2 regions of the Photobacterium piscicola genome follow, and region 1 is predicted to be linked to the other one. Evidence: predicted binding sites of a transcription regulator. Region 1 holds the regulator's gene; the other holds the start of a gene.
The links. The regulator MetJ, encoded in region 1, represses methionine synthesis genes. The targets are predictions, from matches to a motif close to TTAGACNTNTANANGTCTAA.
Positions count from the first base shown of each region.

Region 2: a site for MetJ is predicted at 2,254-2,273, ahead of metN (methionine ABC transporter ATP-binding protein MetN). Genes of this name have one in related genera too.

Region 1 is NZ_CP175534.1:557,461-561,900, reverse strand. Features, by position in the region: gene ACJZU6_RS02695 (bifunctional aspartate kinase/homoserine dehydrogenase II) at 1-906, opposite strand, end outside; gene ACJZU6_RS02690 (O-succinylhomoserine (thiol)-lyase) at 906-2,072, opposite strand; gene metJ (met regulon transcriptional regulator MetJ) at 2,380-2,697, shown strand; gene rpmE (50S ribosomal protein L31) at 2,818-3,030, opposite strand; gene priA (primosomal protein N') at 3,298-4,440, shown strand, end outside.
Region 2 is NZ_CP175534.1:993,998-998,437, reverse strand. Features, by position in the region: rRNA gene ACJZU6_RS04905 (16S ribosomal RNA) at 1-973, opposite strand, end outside; gene gmhB (D-glycero-beta-D-manno-heptose 1,7-bisphosphate 7-phosphatase) at 1,571-2,128, opposite strand; gene metN (methionine ABC transporter ATP-binding protein MetN) at 2,421-3,455, shown strand; gene ACJZU6_RS04890 (methionine ABC transporter permease) at 3,445-4,131, shown strand; gene ACJZU6_RS04885 (MetQ/NlpA family lipoprotein) at 4,184-4,440, shown strand, end outside.

The DNA of each region.
Region 1 (4,440 bases):
AGCCCCACGACCAGATGCTAATACCCTTTCAACCCGTGTTGATCCAGATTCAGGTTGATGACTACAACGTAAGGTTAAATCAAGACTACTTTGGGCGACGGGTTGAAGTGTTCGGCTATGTAAAACTGGCGCAGCAAGACGTGCTAATTCATTGGCTTCATCTAATCGTAATAAGGGCAATAGACAAGCATTGGTGACCTTATGAGGATCGGCACTATAAACACCCGCGACATCACTCCAAATTGTTACTCGGTCAACCTTGGCTAAAGCACCAATAATCGTCGCAGAATAATCAGACCCATTACGACCAAGTAACACCGTTTGCTGGTGCTGATTCGCCGCCATAAAACCAGTGATCACTAATCGTTGCTGTTGATATTGCGCTAACAATTGATCCAATAAGGGTGCAGATAAGACTTTATCCACTTCAGGCTGCACCGCATGATCGGCCCGTAAAAATAAACGTGAATCAATATCTATCGCCGCTAATTGGCATTGGTTTAATAAGGCACTTAATAACCGTGCAGACCATAATTCACCATGACCTAAAACCGCATTTTTCACCTCGGCCGTCATGGTTAATTGTCCCCACTGAGCAATTAACGCCAACTCCGCATATAACTGCTGTTGTAGTGGCTCTGCGTCTTGAGGATCAAGTAACTCATTGATCAATTGCTGCTGAAATACTCGAATAGAGAGTAAGGTTTCATGGGCTAAGCGGCCATCAGTGACTAATTGTTCTAGCCATAATAATAATTGATTGGTGGTTTTCCCTGCCGCCGATACCACCACTAAATCATTATAATTAGAATACGCACGTAAAATATCAGCGACACGACGATAACAATCAGCATTGGCAAGGCTACTTCCGCCAAATTTATGTAATTGGCGCAGATCTTTTTTCATCAGCAGCCCTCCTTTGCAATAGCGAACGCCTGTTTAAGATCAGCAATCAAATCTTGTGGGTCTTCTAAACCTACCGATAACCGTAACAAAGAAGTAGAGATCCCAGCGGCTCGTTGCGCTTCATCACTCATGGCACGGTGAGTCATTGAAGCCGGATGAGCAATTAAACTCTCCGTCCCCCCTAATGATTCTGCCAATGAAAACAATTGTAATGTTTTAACAAACAACGCCAGTTGTTGATAACTTCCAGCAAATTCAAAACTCATCATCGAGCCAAAACCACGTTGCTGACGCTTCGCTATCTCATGCCCAGGATGGGTGGGCAAACTTGGATGATAAATAGTGCCAACCAAGGGTTGTTGCTGCAAATAAGCCAGCACTGCTGCCCCATTTTCTTCATGCATCCTCATTCGAGGCGCCAATGTTCGCAATCCACGCAAGGTCAAATATGCATCAAAAGGGGCTCCTGTCGCCCCAATACAATTAGCCCACCAACTTAGATTTTCAGCCGCAGCTTGGTCTTTAGCAATTAAAACACCCCCGATCACATCAGAGTGACCATTAATGTATTTAGTGGTTGAATGCACCACAAAATCAGCCCCAAGCGATAACGGCTGCTGTAATAATGGCGATAGGAAAGTGTTATCAACGGCAACTTGGCAACCAACCACCTGTGCTTGTTGGCAAACCACCGTAATATCAATCACGCGCACTAAAGGATTTGAGGGAGTCTCAAGCCATAACAACGTCGGCTTTTGTGCCAATGCTGCCGCTAAGGCATCAGGATCCGACTGATCTATAAACAGGACCTTAAAGTCCCCTTTTTGAGCGCGGGTATTAAACAATCGATAACTGCCACCATAACAATCATGGGGAGCTATCAATAAATCATCAGGCCCTAAAAGCGCAGACACCAATAAATTCATCGCAGCAGTACCACAACTGGTGACGACGCCCCCCGCGCCGCCTTCCATATCACTCAGAGCATCAGCTAATGTATTTCGAGTTGGATTGCCTGAACGGGAATAATCATATTGCGGTAACTCACCTAGCGCAGGAAAACTGTAGGTGGACGTTAAGTAAATTGGCGGCACAACTGCATTATATTGTGAATCAACGTCAATACCGCTACGAACGGCAATAGTCGCAGGCTGCTTATCACTCATAATAACGTTCCTTGTTATAAGGGGGTGAACCCTGTAAATAAATAATGATGGCTGTTAACAACCTTAACCACATCAAAACAAGACGTCAACACCTCTAGACGTCTATATGTCTTTGCTTATAGCGGTAAATCCCGCTAAAATTCAGTCATTGAAAAAAATAGTCGTGATCTAGCAACTGTTGTCTATCACTGTAGAGGACAAATCAGTGATGTTCACGTAATATCGCCGCCTATCATGACTATGTACTAACAACCGTCATCGCGACATTGTTATCATCATTAATTAAACATCGCTGAGAAGGTAAAACATGGCAAAGTGGAATGGCGAATATATTAGCCCTTATGCAGAACACGGTAAGAAAAATGAACAAGTAAAAAAAATTACAGTGTCTATTCCATTAAAGGTTCTCAAAATTCTTACTGATGAACGTACTCGCCGTCAGGTCAATAACCTGCGCCACGCTACCAACAGTGAACTACTCTGTGAAGCTTTCCTACATGCCTACACAGGACAACCACTACCCACTGATGATGATATTCGTAAAGATCACCCCGACGATCTGCCCGCAGAAGCGAAAGCATTGATGGAAGCGATGGGTATCAGCTACGAAGACATTAATGAATAATATGGACATGAAATAGCAAAAAACCAGCACTTCTGCTGGTTTTTTTATAATTGCCAAATCTCAGCCATAAAAAAAGGGATGCTTGCGCATCCCTTTTTTGTAAATTCATCTGGCAAATAATTACTTGCTAGAAAGCGCACCAAAACGCTTGTTGAATTTGTCCACACGACCGCCAGAGCTAACTTGACGTTGCTTACCAGTGTAGAATGGGTGACACTTATCGCATACATCAAGGTTGATGTCTTTGCTCATAGTAGAGTTAAATACGAAAGTGTTGCCGCAAGAACAACGTGCGTTTACTGCTTTGTATTCTGGGTGGATACCTTGTTTCATGGGGAAACCTCAAGTTAAGGCCGTGTCGCTCTCCCGATCCAAAGCCGGGCACCACACGTGGTTAATAAAATAGTCTGTCGTTAATTTACGACAAATCAGGCGGCGTATAGTAATCAATCATTCCACAGAGATCAACTCAGTCACTGTTTTTTTATCGCTCTTTTATTGATCACTAAAACAGTCAATAATAGTTGCAACATAGCAGTACTTATCCCTTATCACGTGATCTGTTACTATTTAGTACAAGCTCAATTAAAGCGATAAAATATGAACCACCCAATAGCACGCGTTGCTTTACCTGTCCCACTTGATAAAACTTTTGACTATCTCATCAAACCCAACACCACTCCAATTATTGGTGGTCGCGTGCTGGTGTCTTTTGGTCGACAACGATTAGTCGGGATTGTGGTTGCTATCGGGCATGATTCTGATTTTCCTATTCAACAGTTAAAACCTATTCAGCAAGTATTAGATAATCAACCTTTATGGCAACCTGCTTTATTTAGCTTATTAAAATGGGCCAGTAGCTATTATCAATATCCATTAGGTGATGCCCTTGCCAATGCGATGCCTGCATTACTGCGTAAAGGTCGAGAAGCATCAACCACGCCACTAAAGTATTGGCACCTAACTGAAACAGGTCGAGATCAGCCGCTAAATGGCTTAAAACGCGCGCCTAAACAAGCACAAATCCTAAATCTATTACGTCATGGTCCACTCAGTCATGAAAACTTACTCACTCATGACGTCAGCAGCACCACCCTCAAAACTGTCGAGCAAAAAGGTTGGATCAGCGAACAACAACATCAACCACAACAACGTCAGTGGCTGCCACAATTTGAAATTACAGAACAGAAACCACGTTTAAACGAAGAACAAGCATTAGCGATTGCAACGGTAAACAGTAATCCAGGATTTGGTTGTTATCTACTCGATGGTGTTACAGGCTCAGGCAAAACCGAAGTTTATCTTAATTTACTTGAGCCCATTTTAGCGGCGGGTAAACAGGCGTTAATTTTAGTGCCAGAAATTGGCCTAACACCACAAACAATCAATCGTTTTAAGCGCCGTTTTAAGGTGCCATTAGAAACCGTACATTCGGGTTTAAACGATAGCGAACGCATGGCGGCATGGCTTGCTGGACGAGATAATCAAGCTGGAATCATTATTGGCACCCGTTCGGCACTGTTTACACCTTTTGCTAACCTTGGCATTATCATTGTCGATGAAGAACATGATGCTTCATATAAACAACAAGATAGCTTACGTTACCACGCTCGTGATCTAGCCGTAATGCGAGCCAATAAAGAAAATATTCCGATAGTGTTAGGTTCAGCAACGCCAGCACTGGAAACACTGCATAACGCCCAAACAGGCAAATATCACTATCTGACACTCTCTAAACGTGCA
Region 2 (4,440 bases), 440 kb from region 1:
CGTTGCATCGAATTAAACCACATGCTCCACCGCTTGTGCGGGCCCCCGTCAATTCATTTGAGTTTTAATCTTGCGACCGTACTCCCCAGGCGGTCTACTTAACGCGTTAGCTCCGAAAGCCACGGCTCAAGGCCACAACCTTCAAGTAGACATCGTTTACGGCGTGGACTACCAGGGTATCTAATCCTGTTTGCTCCCCACGCTTTCGCATCTGAGCGTCAGTCTTTGTCCAGGGGGCCGCCTTCGCCACCGGTATTCCTTCAGATCTCTACGCATTTCACCGCTACACCTGAAATTCTACCCCCCTCTACAAGACTCTAGTCTGCCAGTTCAAAATGCTGTTCCGAGGTTGAGCCCCGGGCTTTCACATCTTGCTTAACAGACCGCCTGCATGCGCTTTACGCCCAGTAATTCCGATTAACGCTCGCACCCTCCGTATTACCGCGGCTGCTGGCACGGAGTTAGCCGGTGCTTCTTCTGTTGCTAACGTCAAACAGCCAAGCTATTAACTTAACTGCCTTCCTCACAACTGAAAGTACTTTACAACCCGAAGGCCTTCTTCATACACGCGGCATGGCTGCATCAGGGTTTCCCCCATTGTGCAATATTCCCCACTGCTGCCTCCCGTAGGAGTCTGGACCGTGTCTCAGTTCCAGTGTGGCTGATCATCCTCTCAGACCAGCTAGGGATCGTCGCCTTGGTGAGCCATTACCCCACCAACTAGCTAATCCCACCTGGGCTAATCCTGACGCGAGAGGCCCGAAGGTCCCCCTCTTTGCTCCGAAGAGATTATGCGGTATTAGCTATCGTTTCCAATAGTTATCCCCCACATCAGGGTATATTCCCAGGCATTACTCACCCGTCCGCCGCTCGTCAGCAAAGAAAGCAAGCTTTCTTTCTGTTACCGCTCGACTTGCATGTGTTAGGCCTGCCGCCAGCGTTCAATCTGAGCCATGATCAAACTCTTCAATTAAAGTTTTGTTGTCTCTTTCGAGACGGCTCAATGAATACTGACTTCAAAACTACCTTAGTAATTTTAAAGCTATTATCGTTCCAACAGAACGATAATGAATTGACTGTGCCAAAACAATTTACGTTATTTTGTATTGGTCACTCAGTTCATTGATAAATCTTTCGACTTAACTATTCAACGAGTGCCCACACAGATTGCATGGTCAAATTGTTAAAGAACAATACTGACTTTCGGTAACCGCTTGCGCCGTTGCCCGTGTCAGTGAGGTCGCATTATAGGAGAATTTTTAAAACTGACAATAGTTTTTTTACATCAAAATAATCAACCGCTTTTTTTTTATACAAAAATTTATATTTCATCCATTTTTTAATCAAAAATTAATAATGGCTTCATTTAATTTTGTATTTAAATCGTATAGTGATGGCGAAATGAGCGTTAAAAAAGCAGATAAAATGATTATAAAAACTAGAAGCAAAGAAACAACACGTGGAGATTTACAATAAACGGGAATAATGACAAAAAGATAAGGTGCAAAACTTTATTGATAATCCATAAAATAAAAGCAGTAGATCACCTACTGCTTTATAACATGAACAATTACGCGTTTTCAGCGAGCCATGCTGGTACATTCTTAACGCTGTCTAAAACAGCATCTGCTAGAGCTTCACCTTCTTCAGTGATCGCTTTACCTGTACGTACTAATACTTTAAAAGCAACATCTGCCGCTATCGCTGCTTTCATATCATCGGCTTTATCACCAATCATTACTGATTTTGACATATCAATATTCAAGTGACTTTGCGCCGAGATAAACATGCCTGGATTTGGTTTACGACAATCACAATCTTGTAAATATTCACCTTTGCCTTCCGTTGCGTGGTGTGGGCAATAGTAAATACCGTCAAATTCAATATCTTGATCTTCGAAATTCCAATCCATCCATTCAGTCAAAGAAATAAACTCATCTTCGCTGAAGATACCACGAGCAATACCAGATTGATTAGTAACTAAAACAAGTAAGTAACCCATTTCTTTGAATTTTTTACATGCATCAAAAACACCATCAATGTATTCAAAATCATCAACAGTATGTACATAGCCGTGATCAACGTTTATTACGCCATCACGATCAATAAAGACAGCTGGTTTGGCCAAAAGAAAGCCCTCAACAATTAGATATTGGTTTGATTATGTCACGAGTTGGTATTGAAAAGTATTAGTTATCACATCCACAAGACTGATTAGCCATGAACAGAGTACTGTAATAAACCCACAACCATTTAGACGTCTAGACGTAAAAATAGCTATTGACTTAAAAAGCGATTGGAAATAGCATCAACTTAACAGCAGTTGATATATTTTAACTGATACAACCAATTATTAACAATAAATGCAATATAGCACTATTTGCACATAATGGATTGCATCTAATTAATCAGGAAGTTCAATGATAGAAATAAAACAAGTCAATAAAGTGTTCTATCAAGGTGAGAAAGCAATCAATGCGCTAAAAGATATTAATCTCAGCATAGAACAGGGAACAATTTTCGGTGTGATTGGCTCATCAGGAGCAGGAAAGAGTACGCTCATTCGATGTGTGAATTTATTAGAAAAGCCAACAACAGGTAATGTTATTGTTGATGGTATTGATTTAACCACCCTCTCATCTAATGAATTAACTTTAGCTCGTCGTAAAATTGGGATGATTTTTCAGCATTTTAATTTGCTTTCATCACGCACCGTTTATACCAACATTGCATTACCACTTGAGCTTGCTGGTCTTTCAACACTCGAAATAAATACCAAGGTTACTCAGTTACTGTCATTAGTTGGTCTAGAAGATAAACGTAATAGCTATCCATCAAACTTAAGTGGTGGTCAAAAACAACGGGTAGCTATCGCACGAGCTTTAGCCTCTGATCCCAAAGTTTTATTGTGTGATGAAGCCACCAGCGCACTTGATCCCGCAACAACGCAATCAATACTGGCTTTATTACGTAAAATTAATCAGCAACTTAACTTAACTATTTTATTGATTACTCATGAAATGGATGTGGTTAAACGTATCTGTCATCAAGTTGCGATTATTGGTGGTGGTGAATTGGTCGAACAAGGCCTTGTCGGTGATATTTTTGCACACCCGAAAACTGAATTAGCTAAAGCGTTTATTCGCTCAACGTTAGATTTATCGATTCCTGAAGATTATCAATTAAGAATGACACCAACCTCGGTAAAAGGAAGTTATCCCCTTATTAGGCTGGAATTTACTGGAGACTCTGTTGATGCGCCGTTAATTAGCCAAGTTGCACGCGAGTTTAATCTTGATATCAGTATTCTTAGTTCAAATATGGATTATGCCGGCGGAGTTAAGTTTGGATTAATGCTTGCCGAGTTCTTTGGTACTCAAACTGCCATTGATAACGCTATTAGGTTTTTACGTGATCACAAATTAAATGTTGAGGTACTAGGATATGTCGCTTGATGCAATAACAACATGGTGGCAGAGCAATCAGCGCCTAACTGAATTACTTATCGAAGCATTGGGACAAACCTTAACCATGGTGTTAGTGTCCGGTTTCATTGGCTTTGTTATTGGTATTCCTCTTGGTGTCACATTACACCTCACCAAAAAAAATGGTTTATGGCAAAACCCCGTTTTAAATAAAATTCTAGGTATTGTGGTTAATATTGGCCGTTCAATCCCTTTTATTATTCTGTTAGTTGCCATTATTCCTTTTACACGATTTGTAGTTGGCAGTTCTATTGGTACCGCTGCCGCCATTGTGCCACTAACAGTCGGTGCAATTCCCTTCATCGCGCGTTTAGTTGAAGGGGCGTTATTAGAAATTCCAACAGGACTAATAGAAGCAGCACAAGCTATGGGTGCAACACCAATGCAGATTATAGCTAAAGTATTATTACCCGAAGCTTTACCCGGCATTATTAATGCGATCACCATTACTTTAGTGACTTTAATTAGTTATTCCGCCATGGCGGGGACCGTAGGTGGCGGAGGGTTGGGTGATGTTGGTATTCGCTATGGTTATCAGCGTTTTGATGGCACCGTCATGGCTATCACCGTCATTATGCTTGTTATTTTAGTCCAACTTATTCAATCAATTGGTGATCACTTAGTGAAACGTGTCGATCACCGTTAGTAACAAAAGATTATTTATATCATCAAGGAAAGCCCATTTAAGGAGTAATACTATGGCGTTCAATCTTAAACACCTTTTTGCCATTGCCGGCGTTGCTGCAGCTATCACATTAACAGGCTGTAGTGAGCAAGAAACCCCCATTGATAACAGTAAAGTAAAAATTGGTGTCATGGCGGGAGCTGAAGAACAAGTAGCAGAAGTTGCTGCTAAACAAGCAAAAGATAAATATGGGCTTGATGTTGAATTAGTTACTTTTACAGATTATGTATCACCTAATGCAGCATTAGCAGAGGGCTCTATTGACGCTAA